Regions from separate parts of the Streptacidiphilus sp. PB12-B1b genome, predicted to be linked through region 2. Evidence: riboswitches for the same ligand, from Rfam matches in the RefSeq annotation. Region 2 holds a riboswitch; each other region holds the start of a gene.
The links. A riboswitch is a leader RNA that binds a small molecule or an ion and turns the genes downstream of it on or off. The one in region 2 is predicted to bind S-adenosylmethionine.

Region 1 (5,054 bases), 1.3 Mb from region 2:
GCTGCTGTTCCTGCCGCTGCGCTTCCCGGCGTGGGCGGTGCTCGGGCTGTGGTTCGTCATCCAGGGACTGTCGCTGCGCTCCCCCGGCGCGGCCTCCCCGGACGTCGCCTACGCGGCGCACCTGATCGGCTTCGCCGGAGGCTTCCTCTTCGCCTGGCTGCTCTACTGCCGCAGGCGCGGGCGCGGCTACGCTGGGCCCACCGCACTGCCACCCTCCCAGGAGACCTACCCGTGATCACCGCGATCGTGCTCATCAAGACCAGCGTCGACCGGATCCCCGAGATCGCCGAGACGATCGCGGCCCTGGAGGGCGTCAGCGAGGTGTACTCCGTCACCGGCACCTACGACCTGGTGGCGATGGTCCGGGTGCGGGCGCACGAGGACCTGGCGGACGTCATCCCCGGGCACGTCAACCAGGTGCCGGGAGTGGTCAGCACGGAGACCCACATCGCCTTCCGCACCTACTCCCGGCACGACCTGGACGCGGCCTTCGCCATCGGCCTGGACGAGTAGCGGACGCCACTCCCGCGGATGCCCCCAGGACGCGCCCGCGCCGCCGCCCGGGCCCGCCGCCCGGGCGGTCCGGTCAGCGGCGGGTGTCGGGGACGCAGCGGCCGCCCTCGGTGCGGTAGGCCCACTGCGCGCCCTGGGTGACCAGCTCCCGCACCGCCGCCACGAAGCGGTCGACGTGCTCGTCCGGGGTGCCCGCGCCGAAGCTGACCCGGATCGCGTTCAGGCTGCGCTCCCCCGGCAGCGACGCCTCCGGCGCCCCGCACTCGGAGGGCACGTTCTCCTCGCCGCCGAGCAGGGTCCGCACCAGCGGGTGCGCGCAGAACAGGCCGTCGCGGACGCCGATGCCGTACTCGGCGGACAGCGCGGCGGAGAAGTGCGAGCTGTTCCAGCCCTGCACCACGAAGGAGAGCACGCCGACCCGCGGGTGGTCCTCGCCGAACAGGGTCAGCACCCGCACCTCGGGCACGGCCGCCAGGCCCTCGCGCAGCCGGGCGATCAGCTGCCGCTCCCGGGCCACCAGCGCGTCGAACCCGGCCTCGCGCAGCGCCCGGCAGGCCGAGGCGATCGCGTAGGCGCCGATGACGTTGGGCGAGCCCGCCTCGTGCCGGGCCGGGCCGCGGTGCCACTCGACCGCGACCGAGCCGTCCGCCTCCCGGGCCACGGTGCGGCTGGCCCCGCCGCCCGCCAGGTACGGCTCGGCGGCGTCCAGCCAGTCGGCGCGCCCGGCCAGGACCCCGGCGCCGAAGGGCGCGTACAGCTTGTGGCCGGAGAAGGCGACCCAGTCGACGTCCAGCTCGCGGACCGAGACCGGGTGGTGCGGGGCGAGCTGCGCGGCGTCCAGGACGATCCGGGCGCCGTACCGGTGCGCGGTCGCGGCCAGCTCGCGGACCGGCCAGATCTCCCCGGTGACGTTGGACGCGCCGGTCACGCAGACCAGCTCCGGCCGCGGCCCGCCCGCGGCGTGCGCGGCCGCCAGCGCCTCCTCCAGCGCGGCGACCGCCTGCTCCGGGGAGCGCGGGGCGCGCAGGTAGGTGACGTCCAGGCCGCGACCGCGCCAGGGCAGCAGCGAGGCGTGGTGCTCGGTCTCGAAGGCGTACACCCGGGTGCCCGCGGGCAGCGCGCTCGCCAGCAGGTTCAGCGAATCGGTGGTGGCCCGGGTGAAGACCACCTGGTCGTCCTCGCGCAGCTGGAGGAAGTCGGCGACGGTGGCGCGGCTCTGCTCGAACAGGTCGGTGGACAGCTGCGAGAGGTAGCCCGCCCCCCGGTGCACGCTGCCGTAGTAGGGGGCGTAGGCGGCGACGTCGTCCCAGACCCGCTGCAGGGCGGGGGCGCTGGCGGCGTAGTCGAGCGCCGCGTAGGTCACCTTCTCGCCGCCGACCAGCGGCACCTCGACCTCGCGGCCGAGGACGTCGAGCGGACGGCAGGTGTCGACGGCGTTCGGGTACGAGGACATGACTACCCCTCCAGGGCATCCAGTGGATCCCTGGCAGCAGCCGAACGAGGGGATCCGCGCTTGCCCTGCGACGGGTCGTCGCAAGGCCCGGTCGTCACCTGGAAGCACCCCGCCACGGACGGAGGGTTGCCGGACAGCCAGCCAGGGCCTTTGCGGTGCATCACCGCGTGCTGTCACTCGTGACCTGCGGACGATTATGCCAGGGGTCCGCCCGCCGGGCGAACCCCTGTCCGGATTGCGAGACGCGGCATCCGGGGGGCGGACGCCGCCGCCCGGCTATGGCTGCCGGTGGGTGGCCTGCGCCCAGCGGGCCAGCACCTGCTCGGCGGCGCCGGAGTCGATGGACTCGGCGGTGCGCTTCATCGCCGCCCGCATCTGCTCCACCAGCGGCGCGTCGGTCTGGTCCAGCGCGACCAGCGCGGAGGCCGAGTTGAGCAGCACCGCATCGCGCACCGGGCCGGGCTCCCCGGCCAGCACCCGGCGGGCGACCTTGGCGTTGTAGGCGGCGTCGGCCCCGCGCAGGGCCTCGATCCCGACGTACTCGACGCCGACGTCGTGCGGGTCGAAGGAGAACCGCTCCACGGAGCCGTTCCGCACCTGCCACACGGTGGAGGTACCGGTCACCGTCAACTCGTCGAGGCCGTCGTCACCCCTGAACACCAGTGCCGAGGAGCCCCGCTCGGCGAGCACCCCGGCGATCAGCCCGGCCATCCGGGTGTCGAAGCAGCCGACCGCGTTGGCGCCGACCCGGGCCGGGTTGGTGAGCGGGCCCAGCAGGTTGAACGAGGTGGGCACGCCCAGGTCGCCGCGGGCGGTGCCGGCGTGCCGCATGGCCGGGTGGAACACCGGCGCCGGGCAGTAGGTGATGCCCGCCTCGACCGCGACCTGCGCGATGCGCGGCGCGGTCAGCCGTAGGTTGATGCCCAGCTGCTCCAGCACGTCGGTGGCGCCGCTGGCGGAGGAGGCGGCCCGGTTGCCGTGCTTGACCACCAGCGCGCCCGCGCCCGCGGCGACGATCGCCGACATGGTGGAGATGTTGACGGTCTTGGCCCGGTCGCCGCCGGTGCCGACGATGTCCACCGCCCGGCCGGGCACCTCGATCACGGTGGCGTGCGCGTACATGGCCTCGACCAGCCCGGTGATCTCGCCGACCGTCTCGCCCTTGGCCCGCAGCGCCACCAGGAATCCGGCCACCTGGCTGGTGGTGGCCTCGCCGGTCATCACCTGGTCCATGGCCCAGGCGGTCTCGGCGGAGGACAGGTCGGCCCCGGAGATCAGCGCGCCGAGGACGTCCGGCCACGAGCGGGCCTGCACACGGTCGCCTCCGCCGTCCGCAGGGTGCACGTTCGCCATGGCCGTGGCCTCTCAGTCGTCCTTGTAATGGAGAGGCCAGCCTAGCGACTGGGTACCGCCCGCAAACCCGGGATCTCAGCCGACGAGATGCCGGTGATCGGCCCGCAGCAGGGTGCTCGCGGTCTCGGCCAGCGCCACCGGGTCGACCGGTGCGGCGATGGCGGCGTCGGCGCGGCTCCAGACCGCCAGCCAGGAGTCCTGCGGGCGGCCGATCAGCACCAGCACCGGCGGGCAGCCGTAGATCTCGTCCTTGAGCTGGCGGCACAGGCCCATCCCGCCGACCGGGGTCGCCTCGCCGTCCAGGACCAGCAGGTCCAGCCGCCGGACGCTCTTGGCGTGCGCGTCGAGGGCCATGACCACGGCGGGGGCGGTGGCGCACTCCAGGTACTGCAGCTCGGCGAGGTCGGGGGCGGGGCGCCGGCCCAGGGCCAGCCGCACCTGCTCGCGGGTGTTGCGGTCGTCGCTGTAGACAAGAACGTTCAGTGCCATCGTCCGCATCCCCTGGGGTGTGATCGGGACCACTTAGGCGTCGACACGGATGCTACTCCCGTATCTGATGCCCCAACAGCAGGCCGGAGCGGCCGCGCCCGGTCCACAGCCGTCCGGCTGCCCCGGCTTCACCATTTCGGGCGACCCTGGGCCTGTCGCGGCAGCGGGCCCCGGGCCCCCCACCCCCTGCCGAACGGGCTACCTGCCAGGTCGCCGGTCCGCCGGAGGGTACGTCACCAGCCGGACACACCGAGGTACACCCCCGAGGTGAGGACGGAATAAGGGACCGACATAATGTCGGTCGTGGCGACAGCAACTGCAGTAGAAACCGGGCACGCACACGGATCGGTCAACCGGCCGAACCTCACCAGCGTCGGAACCATCGTCTGGCTGGCATCCGAGCTGATGTTCTTCGCGGCCCTCTTCGCGATGTACTTCACTCTCCGTTCCGTTACCGGGACGGCCTACTGGCACTCACAGAACCATGTTCTCGACGTTCCCTTCGCGTCGGTGAACACGACGGTCCTGGTGCTCTCCTCGTTCACCTGCCAGATGGGTGTCTTCGCTGCCGAGCGCGGCGACGTGAAGAAGCTCCGGGCCTGGTTCATCACGACCTTCATCATGGGCGCGATCTTCATCGGCGGTCAGATCTACGAGTACACAGACCTGGTCAAGTCGCACGGGATCTCCCTGTCCTCGTCCCCGTTCGGCTCGGTGTTCTACCTGACCACCGGCTTCCACGGGATGCACGTGACGGGCGGCCTGATCGCCTTCCTGCTGGTCCTCGGACGCACGTACGCCGCCAAGCGGTTCACGCACGAGCAGGCCACGGCAGCGATCGTCGTGTCCTACTACTGGCACTTCGTCGACGTGGTCTGGATCGGCCTCTTTGCGACCATCTATCTGATCAAGTAGGCAGGGTCGGACCGTCCCCTCGGCTCACCGCCGGGCGGTCCCCACAGACCGACCTGACGGTCATCCAGACTCCAGACGCTCCTGATCCTCACACCGGGGTTAATCCGTGAAAAAGCTCTCCGCACGACGGCGCCACCCGCTGGCAGCGCTCGTCGTCCTACTCTTTGCGCTGGCGACCACCGGGGGGCTGTACGCCGCGTTCGCGCCGACCAGCAGTGCGCAGGCCGACACCAGCCAGTCCCTGGCGATCGAGCAGGGCAAGAAGCTGTTCCAGGTCGGCTGCTCCAGCTGCCACGGTCTGAACGGCCAAGGCACCAAGGACGGCCCGAGC
Region 2 (5,054 bases):
CGAGGAGGCCGGTGCAGTCGGTCGGCAGCCGGTCAGCAGCCGCCGGCGACGGCCGGGATGATCGAGACGCCCGCGCCGTCCGGCGTGGCGGTCTCCAGGCCGTCGGCGAAGCGCACGTCGTCCTCGTTGACGTAGACGTTCACGAAGCGGCGCAGCTTGCCGCCGTCGTCCAGGATGCGGTCGCTGATGCCCGCGTGGTTGGCCTCCAGGTCGGCGATGACGGCGGCGAGGGTGGCGCCCTCGGCCTTCACCTCGGCCGCGCCGCCGGTGTAGGTGCGCAGGATCGTCGGGATGCGGACGGAGACACTCATGCGAGGCCAGCCTCTCGGAACGAGTCAAGGGTCGGGCGGATGGTCGCGGACAGGCCGGTGGTCGGCTCCACCGCGTCCAGGGTCTTCAGGCCGTCACCGGTGTTCAGGACGACGGTCTCGGCGGCCGGGTCGAGCAGGCCGTTCTTGATGAGCTTCTGCAGCACGCCCACGGTGACGCCGCCCGCGGTCTCCGCGAAGATGCCCTCGGTGCGGGCCAGCAGCTTGATGGCGTCGACCACCTGCTCGTCGTTGACGTCCTCGACCGCGCCGCCGGTGCGGCTGCAGATGTCCAGCACGTAGGGGCCGTCCGCCGGGTTGCCGATGGCCAGGGACTTGGCGATGGTGTCCGGCTTCTGCGGGCGGATCACGTCGCGCCCGGCCTTGAAGGCGACCGACACCGGCGAGCAGCCCTCGGCCTGGGCGCCGAAGATCTTGTACGGCTTGTCCTCGACCAGGCCGAGGGCGATCAGCTCCTTCAGCCCCTTGTCGATCTTGGTGAGCTGCGAGCCCGAGGCGATCGGGATGACGATCTGGTCCGGCAGCCGCCAGCCCAGCTGCTCGCAGATCTCGTACGCCAGGGTCTTGGAACCCTCGCCGTAGTACGGCCGCAGGTTGACGTTGACGAAGCCCCAGCCCTCGCCGGCCGGGTCGCCGATCAGCTCCGAGCAGAAGCGGTTCACGTCGTCGTAGTTGCCCTCGATGCCGACCAGCTCGCCGCCGTACACCGCGGCCATGACCACCTTGCCCTGCTCCAGGTCGTGCGGGATGAACACGCAGGAGCGCAGCCCGGTGCGGGCGGCGGCCGCGCCGACCGCCCCGGCCAGGTTGCCGGTGGAGGAGCAGGAGAGGGTGGTGAAGCCGAAGGTGCGGGCAGCCTCGACGGCGATCGCCACCACCCGGTCCTTGAACGAGTGGGTGGGGTTGCCGGAGTCGTCCTTGACGTACAGGCCGCCGGTGACGCCCAGCTCGCGGGCCAGGTTGTCGGCCTTGACCAGCTTGGTCCAGCCGGGGTTCAGGTTGGGGCGGTCGGCCACGTCGGCGGCGACCGGCAGCAGCGGGGCGTAGCGCCAGATGTTGGCCGGGCCGGCCTCGATCCGGGCGCGCAGCGCCTCGGGATCGCCGACGGGCAGGTCGTAGGCCACTTCGAGCGGGCCGAAACACTGGGTACAGGCGAAGTCCGGTGCGAGCGGGGTGCGGGCGCCGCACTCCCGACAGGACAGCGCCACGGCGGGGCCGAAGGCCTCCGGTGCGACGGGCGGTGTGACGGACGTAACAGCAGTGACTGCCATGGTGGCGAGGCCCTCTCTCCTCATCTTCCCCGGGGCGTGTCTCGCCACGGGACGGAATTGGCACCTTCCCCACCAGGGCCGCAGGCCGGCTGGCAGGAGGGTTGCCGGGACTTCGACGGGCCGTTCCCTCAGTCCCTCTGGATGAGCTCTATGGCGTCCGCGCGCGACCTGTCGGTCAGCGCCGGTTCGCATTTGTGCGTAAGACTGGGCACCCCCGCTGCAATGGGCGTGCCGTGTCCTCCAAGACTGTAACCGAAGCGCCGCGCGCGGACGGCAGTCGTCCGCGAGGCGAGACGGGACGCCCCGCTGCGCCGGACGCCGCCACCGCGGGGCAACTACGGAGCCACTACCGAGGAGTGCTGTGCTTGACGAGGTCGCGGACTGGCTGGGCCGCCGCTCCTGGACGGCGGCCGACCGGCCGCTGCCGCAGCTGCTGGACGCCAAGCGCGCCACCGGGGCCACGGTCAGCGTGGTGCTGCCGGCCCTGGACGAGGAGGCCACCGTCGGCGCCATCGTCGCCGCCATCCGCCGTGACCTGATGGACGCCGCGCCGCTGGTCGACGAACTGGTGGTGGTCGACTCCGGCTCCACCGACGGCACCGCGCGAGTCGCGGCGGAGGCCGGGGCCCGGGTGGTGCACCGGGACGCCATCCTGCCGCGGCTCCCGGCCGAGCCCGGCAAGGGCGAGGTGCTGTGGCGCTCGCTGCTGGCCACCCGGGGCGACATCGTCTGCTTCATCGACGCCGACCTGCGCGAGTTCTCCTCGGCCTTCGTCTCCGGCATCGTCGGCCCGCTGCTCACCGACCCCGGGGTGGCCTTCGTGAAGGCCATGTACGACCGGCCGCTGGACACCGAGACGGTCTCCATCCCGGCCGGCGGGGGCAGGGTCACCGAGCTGGTCGCCCGCCCGCTGCTGAACCTGCACTGGCCCCGGCTGGCCGGCTTCGTCCAGCCGCTCGGCGGCGAGTACGCGGCGCGGCGCTCGCTGCTGGAGCGGCTGCCCTTCGCCACCGGCTACGGGGTGGAGCTGGGCCTGCTGGTGGACGCCCTGGAACTGGCCGGACTGGACGCCCTGGCGCAGGTCGACGTGGGCGTGCGGCACCACCGGCACCAGGACGCGCAGGCCCTGGGCCGGATGGCGGCCACCATCTACCGCACCGCCCTGGACCGGCTGGCCCGCAGCGACCGGCTCAAGCCCAGCGACGACCTGGTCAGCCCGTACCTCACCCAGTTCACCCGAACGCCCACCGGCTTCGCCCCCCTGACCGTGCCGATACCGGGCACCGACCGGCCTCCCGTGGTCAGCCTGCCCGAATACCGGGTTTGACCCTGCTCCGCTGCGGCAAGGCTCTCAACCATGGTCAACGCAAGCCCCGCCCGGATCCTGCTCGCCTCCAACCGGGGGCCCGTCTCGTACACGGTCGAGGACGACGGGACGCTCACCCCGCGCCGGGGCGGCGGGGGCCTGGTCTCCGGGCTGTCCGCGATCGGCGACGAGATCGAGTCGGTGTGGGTCTGCGCCGCCCTGACCGAGGGCGACCGCGCCGCCACCCGGCAGGGGGTCACCGACCCCTCCGTACGCATGCTGGACATCGACCCGGGCACCTTCGCCCGGGCCTACAACGGCGTCGCCAACTCCACCCTCTGGTTCGTCCACCACCTGATCTACAACACGCCGACGACTCCGGTCTTCGGGGCCTCCTTCCGCCGCGAGTGGGCCTCCTACCAGGCGTACAACACGGCCTTCGCCGAGGCGCTGGCCGAGGCTGCCGCGCCCGGGGCCACCGTGCTCGTCCAGGACTACCACCTGTCACTGACACCCCGGCTGCTCCGCGAGCTGCGGCCGGACCTGCGGATCGGGCACTTCTCGCACACGCCCTGGGCGCCGCCGGACTACTACCGGCTGCTGCCGGACGACGTGGCGGCCGAGGTGCTGACCGGCATCCTCGGCGCGGACCGGGCCGGGTTCCTCACCCGCCGCTGGGCCGACGCCTTCGCCGACTGCTGCGAGCACGTCCTCGGCGCGGAGGTGGACCGCAGCGGCGACGCCCCGGTCGTCACGCACCAGGGCCGCACCACCCACCTGGGCGTGCACCCGCTCGGCGCCGACGGCGACTTCCTGCGCGAGCGCGCGCACCGGCCCGACGTGGACGCCCGGCTGGCCGCGCTGCGCGAGGCGGTCGGGGACCGGCGCACCGTCGTCCGGGTGGACCGCACCGAGCTGTCCAAGAACATCGTGCGCGGCCTGCACGCCTACCGGCACCTGCTGCGGACCCGCCCGGAGTGGCTGGACCGGGTGGTCCACATCGCCTTCGCCTACCCCTCGCGGCACGACCTGCCGGAGTACCGCGAGTACACCGCCTCGGTGCTGCGCACCGCGCAGGAGATCAACGACGAGCTGGGCACGCCGACCTGGCAGCCGGTGATGCTGCACGTCGACGACGACTTCCCGAGGTCGCTGGCCGCCTACCGGCTGGCCGACGTGGCCCTGGTCAACCCGATCCGGGACGGCATGAACCTGGTCGCCAAGGAGATCCCGGTGGTCTCCGACGACGGCTGCGCGCTGGTGCTCTCCCGCGAGGCCGGCGCCTTCGCCGAGCTCGGCGAGGACGCCGTCACGGTCAACCCGTACGACGTGATCGAGACCGCCGAGGCCCTGCACACCGCGCTGACCATGGACCGCGACGAGCGCGCGGCCCGCTGCAAGCGGCTGGCCGAGGCGGCCACCGCGGTGCCGCCGAGCACCTGGTTCCTGGACCAGTACCGGGCGCTGTCGTCCTAGCCCGGCCGGGCCGGGCGGCTCAGCGGGAGGTGTCGATGCCCAGCTGGCGCAGCCGGGGCAGGTTGGCCGCCTCGACCCGGCGCGCCTCGCGGCGGACGGACCGGCGGAAGTCGTGCTGCCGGGTGCCGTTGTAGACGTTGTCGAACATGGCGGCGGGCGCGAAGTGCAGCAGCGCGTCCCCCAGCGGGTAGGAGCGGCGGGCGTCCGGACGGCCGAGGACCGCCCAGGACCAGTGCACGGCGGCCAGCGACAGCTCCACGTCCGGGCTGGGCTTGCCCTCGCGGGCGAGCCGGAACAGCTCCTCGCGCCCGTCGAAGCCCAGCGCCGCCCAGCGCTTGCGGGACTCGTCCCGTACCCAGCGTGCCTCGGGCATGCCGGCCCTCCCAGCTCTCCGTCGCGTGTGGCGGCCGCCCGGTGGCGCGGCCCCCCTTACGGTACGGCCCCGCGCCGGGCGGCCCCCGGCCGGGGCTTCGGCCGGGCCGGGGGCGGGGCTTCAGAGCGCGTCGGCGAGGGCGGTGAGCAGCGCGGCGACGCCGTCCGGGCCGGGGACGACCAGGTCGGCCCGGTCGGCGAGGGCCGCCACCGGGGGCTCGCCGGTGGCGGGGGCGCTGCAGACCAGCAGCCCCGGCAGGCCGGAGGCGTCGGAGCCGCCGCTGCCGTCCAAGCTCACCG
Region 3 (5,054 bases), 2.4 Mb from region 2:
CATCGCCAGGGCCCGGGCGATGGCCACCCGCTGCTGCTGGCCGCCGGACAGCTGTCGGGGGTAAGCGCCTTCGCGCCCGGCCAGGCCGACCCGGTCCAACAGCTCGCGGGCCCGGGCCGCCGCCTGCTTCCGCGGCACGCCGTGCACGGCGACCGGGGCCTCGACGAGGTTGTCCAGCACGGTCAGGTGCGGGAAGAGGTGGAACTGCTGGAACACCATGCCCACCCGGGCCCGCTGCCGGGTGATCGCCCGGTGGCCCAACTCGTGCAGCCTGCCGCCCTGGTAGCGGTAGCCGATGATCTCGCCGCCGACCTCGACGAAGCCCGCGTCGGGCCTCTCCAGGTGGTTGACGCTGCGCAGCAGGGTGGACTTGCCGGAGCCGGAGGGCCCGAGCAGGACGGCGACCTCGCCCCGGCGTACGTCCAGGTCCACCCCGTCCAGCACCGCGGTGGCGCCGAAGCTCTTGCGCAGGCCCCTGATCCGCACCAGCGGTTCGGCGGTGGCGCTCATGAGAGGCCCACCAGCGGCACATTGGCCCGGACGACCGCCCAGAACCCCTTGCGCGCGGTGCGGTTGCTGCCCCGGGCGTAGTACCGCTCGACGAAGAACTGCCCGATCGACAGCAGCGTGGTGAGGATGATGTACCAGAGCGTCGCCACCAGCAGCAGCGGGACGATCAAAAAGTTCTGATTGTAGATCAACTGCGCTGAGTAGAGCAGGTCCTGGACCGCGATGACGCTGACGATGGAGGTGGCCTTGAGCATTCCGATCAGCAGGTTGCCGGTGGCCGGGACGATGGCCGGCATCGCCTGCGGGAGCACGATCCGGCGGAAGATCCGGGCGTTGCCGAGGCCCAGTGCCTGGGCCGCCTCGGTCTGGCCGTGCTCCACCGACAGGATGCCGCCCCGGATGATCTCCGAGGAGAAGGCCGCGACGTCCAGGCTGAGCCCGACGAAGGCGGCCAGGATCCCGCTGAACAGGTGCGCCGTCCGGGCCGTGGCGAACTCCGGGCCGAAGGGGATGCCCAGCGACAACTGCGGGTACAGCGAGGCCAGTTCGTACCAGAAGAGCAGCTGGACCAGCAGCGGGACGGAGCGTACCAGCCAGACGAAGCCGAAGCTGAGCGAGCGCAGGACCGGGTTCCGGGAGAGCCGCATGGCGGCGACGCCCACCCCGAGCAGGTAGCCGGTGGCCATCACCGCCGCGGTGAGCCAGAGCGTCAGCTCCAGCCCGTGCAGGATCGAGGCGTTGAGGAAGTAGTCCCCCACGGTGCCCCACTGGAACCGGCTGTTGGTCAGCACCGTGTGCACGAACATGGCGAACAGGACCAGCAGGACCAGGGCGGAGGCCCACTGGCCGGGGCGGCGCAGCGGTACCGGCTTCGCGTCGAGCAGCTGATCGAGGTCGGGACGGCCGCCGGTCCCGGCCTGCGGGGCCGCCGGCGGCGGTGGTTCGGGCACGGCGGACGGCCGCGCGGAGGTTTCAGAACTGCTCATGAGGGTGTGCTTTCCGTCCCAGGGAAGTGCAGCACCACGCCATGGTGGGGACATGGCGGCGTGGCGGCGTGCGGGGGTGAGCGGGCGGGTCCGGGCAGGGCCGACGGCGTGCAACGCCGTACGGCGCGGGCGGTCAACAGACCGCGGACGTCCCCGGACACAGCGCGCTGCTCACCCGCAGCAGGTCGACATGGCGCCGGGCGACCCTGAGCCGGCCGAAGCCGTACGGGCGCGGCGTGCCGCCGTCGCCGGTGGTGCGTACCTGCATGCGGATCACCTCGCCCTCCTCAGGCCCCCGTGGGGCTCGCGCTTACAGGACGGCTGCGTCCTGTCGGGTCGTCACCTGGAGCACCCCGCCGCGTGGGAGGGTTGCCGATCAGCAAGCCAGGGCTTGACACTGATGCTCATAACCAGGGCACAAGTTATCCGCTCCACCGGCTTTCGGCAATGCCCGTCCACGGTTCGGACCCCGCCGCCCACGGCCCACCTGGGGGGATTGTGTTCGGGGCGCCTGCGGAGTTACGTTGGGGAGAGGTAACGAGCGTCAGCGGCAAGCCCTGGCTGGCTGACCAGCAACCCTCCTGCGCGGCGGGGTGCTCCAGGTGACGACCCGGCGGAGCCGAACCGGTGTCCGCAAGCGCGAGATCGAGCAGGAGGGGACCGCCGTGCGTCGAGCCATCGGTACCTACTCGCGTCGTCACATCGATCTGCAGCGCATCTCCAGCGCCCTCTGTACGGCGGCCTGAGCCCCGGCTCCGTCCGGCTCACCCGGCAGCCGCCGCACACCGCTGCGCCGCGTGCCGCCCCCGCCGGCCCCCTCCCCCTCGCCGAACCCTCCCCCGCCGACGCTGCCCCGGGCCACCGCCCGGCGCAGGTTCCGTCCGGCATGCCCGCAGCCCCGGTGGCACCCCCCTCCGCCCGAGCAGGAAGCGACCTCCCATGCCCCAACCGCACCGCACCGCACCACCGTTGCCGCCGCCGGGCGCAGCCGCCGTGACCGGCATCCACGGGATACCGGGGGCAGCGGCATGAAGTTCATCGCCATCACCCTGATCGTGCACGCGCCCGACCCGGTCACCGGCGTCCAGCCGTCCACCCAGGAGCGCTTCCGGCAGGTGGTCGACAGCGCGCTGCTCGCCGAGCAGCTGGGCTTCGACGGGTTCGGCGTCGGCGAGCGGCACGAGCGCCCGTTCATCTCCTCCTCCCCCACCGTCGTCCTCAGCCATGTCGCCGCGCTCACCCGGCGGATCAGGCTGTTCACCGCGGTCACCACGCTGAGCCTGCTGGACCCGGTCCGCGCCTACGAGGACTACGCCACCCTGGACCACCTCTCCGGCGGCCGGCTGGAGCTGATCATCGGCAAGGGCAACGGCACCGCCCAGCGCGAACTGTTCCAGGTCACCCCCGAGGACCAGTGGGACCGCAACGCCGAGTCGTACCAGCTGTTCCGGGAGATCTGGCGCAACGACAAGGTCACCGCCTCGCCGAAGTTCCGTCCGGCGCTGCTGGACGCGGAGGTCTGGCCCCGGCCGTACCAGCGGCCGGTCCGGGTCTGGCACGGCAGCGCCACCAGTCGCGAGTCGGTGGACCTGGCCGCCCGCTACGGCGATCCGCTGTTCTCCGCCAACGTGACCAACACGATCGAGCCCTACGCCGCCCTCGTCCGCTACTACCGCGAGCGCTGGGAGCACTACGGGCACGACCCGGCGCAGGCCGCGGTGGGCGCGGGCACGGCCGGCTTCTACGCCGCGCCGACCTCGCAGCAGGCCCTCGCCGACTACCGGCCGGTCTTCGAGGGCTACCTGGGCTTCCACCGGCGGCAGGGCCTGGAGCCGGTGTTCGCCACCCTGGAGGACTTCGTCGAACGCAGCTCCGCCCTGATCGGCAGCCCGGAGCAGATCATCGACAAGGTGCACCGCTACCACGAGCAGTTCGGCCACAGCGTGCTGCACCTGCACGCCGAGCCGGGCGGGCTGACCACCGCGCAGCACCGCGACTCGCTGGAGCTGTTCCAGTCCGCCGTCGCCCCGGTGCTGCGCCGCGACATCCCCGACCCGCCGTGGCCCTGGGCCCCGGTCGACCCCGCCGACACCGACACCGCCCGCTCCGACACCGACACCGCCCGCTCCGACACCGACACCGACGCCGCCTCCGCCTCCGCCCATCCGGAGGCCCCGCAGGAGGCCGGACCCCGACCGGCGTCCGCCCGCACCACCGCCGTCCGCACGCCGTGAAACCGCACCGAAGGAGCACCCCGTGAGCGTCGTCGTCCTCGTCGGCAACCCCAGGCCGCAGTCCCGCACCCGGGAGGCGGCCGAGCTGGTCGCCGGGAGACTGACGGACCGTCAACCCGACCGCACCGTGGAGCTGGCCGACCTCGGGCCGGCCCTGTTCGACCCGCAGGACCCGCGGGTGGCCGAGGCCGCCGCCGAGGTCCAGGGCGCGAGCCTGCTGGTGGTCGCCAGCCCCACCTACAAGGCGTCCTACACCGGGCTGCTGAAGCTGTTCCTGGACGGCCTCGGCTCCGGCTCGCTGGCCGGGGTGACCGCCGTGCCGCTGCTGCTGGGCGCGCACTGGCGGCACTCGCTGGCGGCCGAGCTGCAGCTCAAGCCCGTGCTGGTGGAGCTGGGCGCCACCGTTCCGACCCGGGGCCTGTTCCTGCTGGACGCGGACTACACCGCCTCCGAGGAGCTGGAGAAGTGGCTGACAGCGGCACGGCCGCAGGTGGCGGCGAGCCTGGGCGCCGAACCGGTCCGGGTGGTCTCATGAGCGTCGACCAGGCCCTGCACCCGGAGCAGCTGCGGCGCGTCTTCGGCGCCTTCCCGACCGGGGTGACCGCGGTCGCCGCGCTGGTCGACGGCAGACCGGTCGGCATCGCCGCCAGCTCCTTCACCTCGGTGTCGCTCGATCCGCCGCTGGTCTCGGTCTGCGTCGCGCACACCTCGTCCACCTGGCCGGTGCTGCGCGGCCGCGGACGGCTGGGCGTCAGCGTCCTCGGCGCGCACCAGGAGCGGGCCTGCCGACAGCTGGCCGGGCGCGGCCCGGACCGGTTCGCGTCGCTGGACTGGCGCGCCACCGCCGACGGCGCGGTCCTGCTGGAGGACGCCGGCGCGTGGCTGGACTGCAGCGTCGAGCAGGTGATCCGGGCGGGCGACCACGACATCGTGCTGCTGCGGGTGCACGAGCTGGACGCCGATCCGGCCGTCCCGCCGCTGGTCTTCCACGCCAGCGGCTTCCGCCGGCTCTCCGCCTGAGGGCGTCCGGGGCCTCCGGGGGCGCCCCGGGAAATGTGTTTGCCGGTGCATGGGCCCGGCCCTAGGGTCGGGCCCATGCATGAGGAGACGACGCGTGCCGAGAAGCTGCTGGACGCGCAGGCCAAGGCCGTTGAGCTGTTCGCCGAGCTGGAGCGCCGCGAGCTGATCACCCCCGGGCAGAGCGAGCGGGCGGTGAGCGACCGCGTCCGCGACCTGGCCAACGAGATGTTCGACGTGAAGCGCTACTGGCACAAGCGGATCATCCGCTCCGGCCCGAACACCCTGCTCCCCTACCGGGAGAACC

Region 1: linked by a shared signal. The riboswitch ahead of GXW83_RS09100 (aminotransferase class V-fold PLP-dependent enzyme) and the one ahead of thrC (threonine synthase) in region 2 are both predicted to bind S-adenosylmethionine.
Region 3: linked by a shared signal. The riboswitch ahead of GXW83_RS13975 (LLM class flavin-dependent oxidoreductase) and the one ahead of thrC (threonine synthase) in region 2 are both predicted to bind S-adenosylmethionine.

Annotation. Positions count from the first base shown of each region.
Region 1 covers NZ_CP048405.1:1,997,947-2,003,000, reverse strand. The annotation lists gene GXW83_RS09110 (rhomboid family intramembrane serine protease) at 1-235, shown strand, start outside; gene GXW83_RS09105 (Lrp/AsnC family transcriptional regulator) at 232-513, shown strand; gene GXW83_RS09100 (aminotransferase class V-fold PLP-dependent enzyme) at 587-1,966, opposite strand; SAM riboswitch class IV at 2,018-2,151, opposite strand; gene trpD (anthranilate phosphoribosyltransferase) at 2,243-3,319, opposite strand; gene GXW83_RS09090 (response regulator transcription factor) at 3,395-3,817, opposite strand; gene GXW83_RS09085 (heme-copper oxidase subunit III) at 4,103-4,723, shown strand; gene GXW83_RS09080 (c-type cytochrome) at 4,830-5,054, shown strand, end outside.
Region 2 covers NZ_CP048405.1:688,094-693,147, reverse strand. The annotation lists gene GXW83_RS03270 (MoaD/ThiS family protein) at 33-311, opposite strand; gene thrC (threonine synthase) at 308-1,624, opposite strand; SAM riboswitch class I at 1,618-1,748, opposite strand; gene GXW83_RS03260 (glucosyl-3-phosphoglycerate synthase) at 1,962-2,927, shown strand; gene GXW83_RS03255 (trehalose-6-phosphate synthase) at 2,958-4,382, shown strand; gene GXW83_RS03250 (hypothetical protein) at 4,402-4,755, opposite strand; gene otsB (trehalose-phosphatase) at 4,876-5,054, opposite strand, start outside.
Region 3 covers NZ_CP048405.1:3,088,216-3,093,269, reverse strand. The annotation lists gene GXW83_RS13985 (amino acid ABC transporter ATP-binding protein) at 1-510, opposite strand, end outside; gene GXW83_RS13980 (amino acid ABC transporter permease) at 507-1,496, opposite strand; gene GXW83_RS34845 (putative leader peptide) at 1,630-1,764, opposite strand; SAM riboswitch class IV at 1,798-1,908, opposite strand; SAM riboswitch class IV at 2,030-2,142, shown strand; gene GXW83_RS35320 (putative leader peptide) at 2,099-2,242, shown strand; gene GXW83_RS13975 (LLM class flavin-dependent oxidoreductase) at 2,525-3,730, shown strand; gene GXW83_RS13970 (NADPH-dependent FMN reductase) at 3,753-4,265, shown strand; gene GXW83_RS13965 (flavin reductase family protein) at 4,262-4,750, shown strand; gene GXW83_RS13960 (M24 family metallopeptidase) at 4,826-5,054, shown strand, end outside.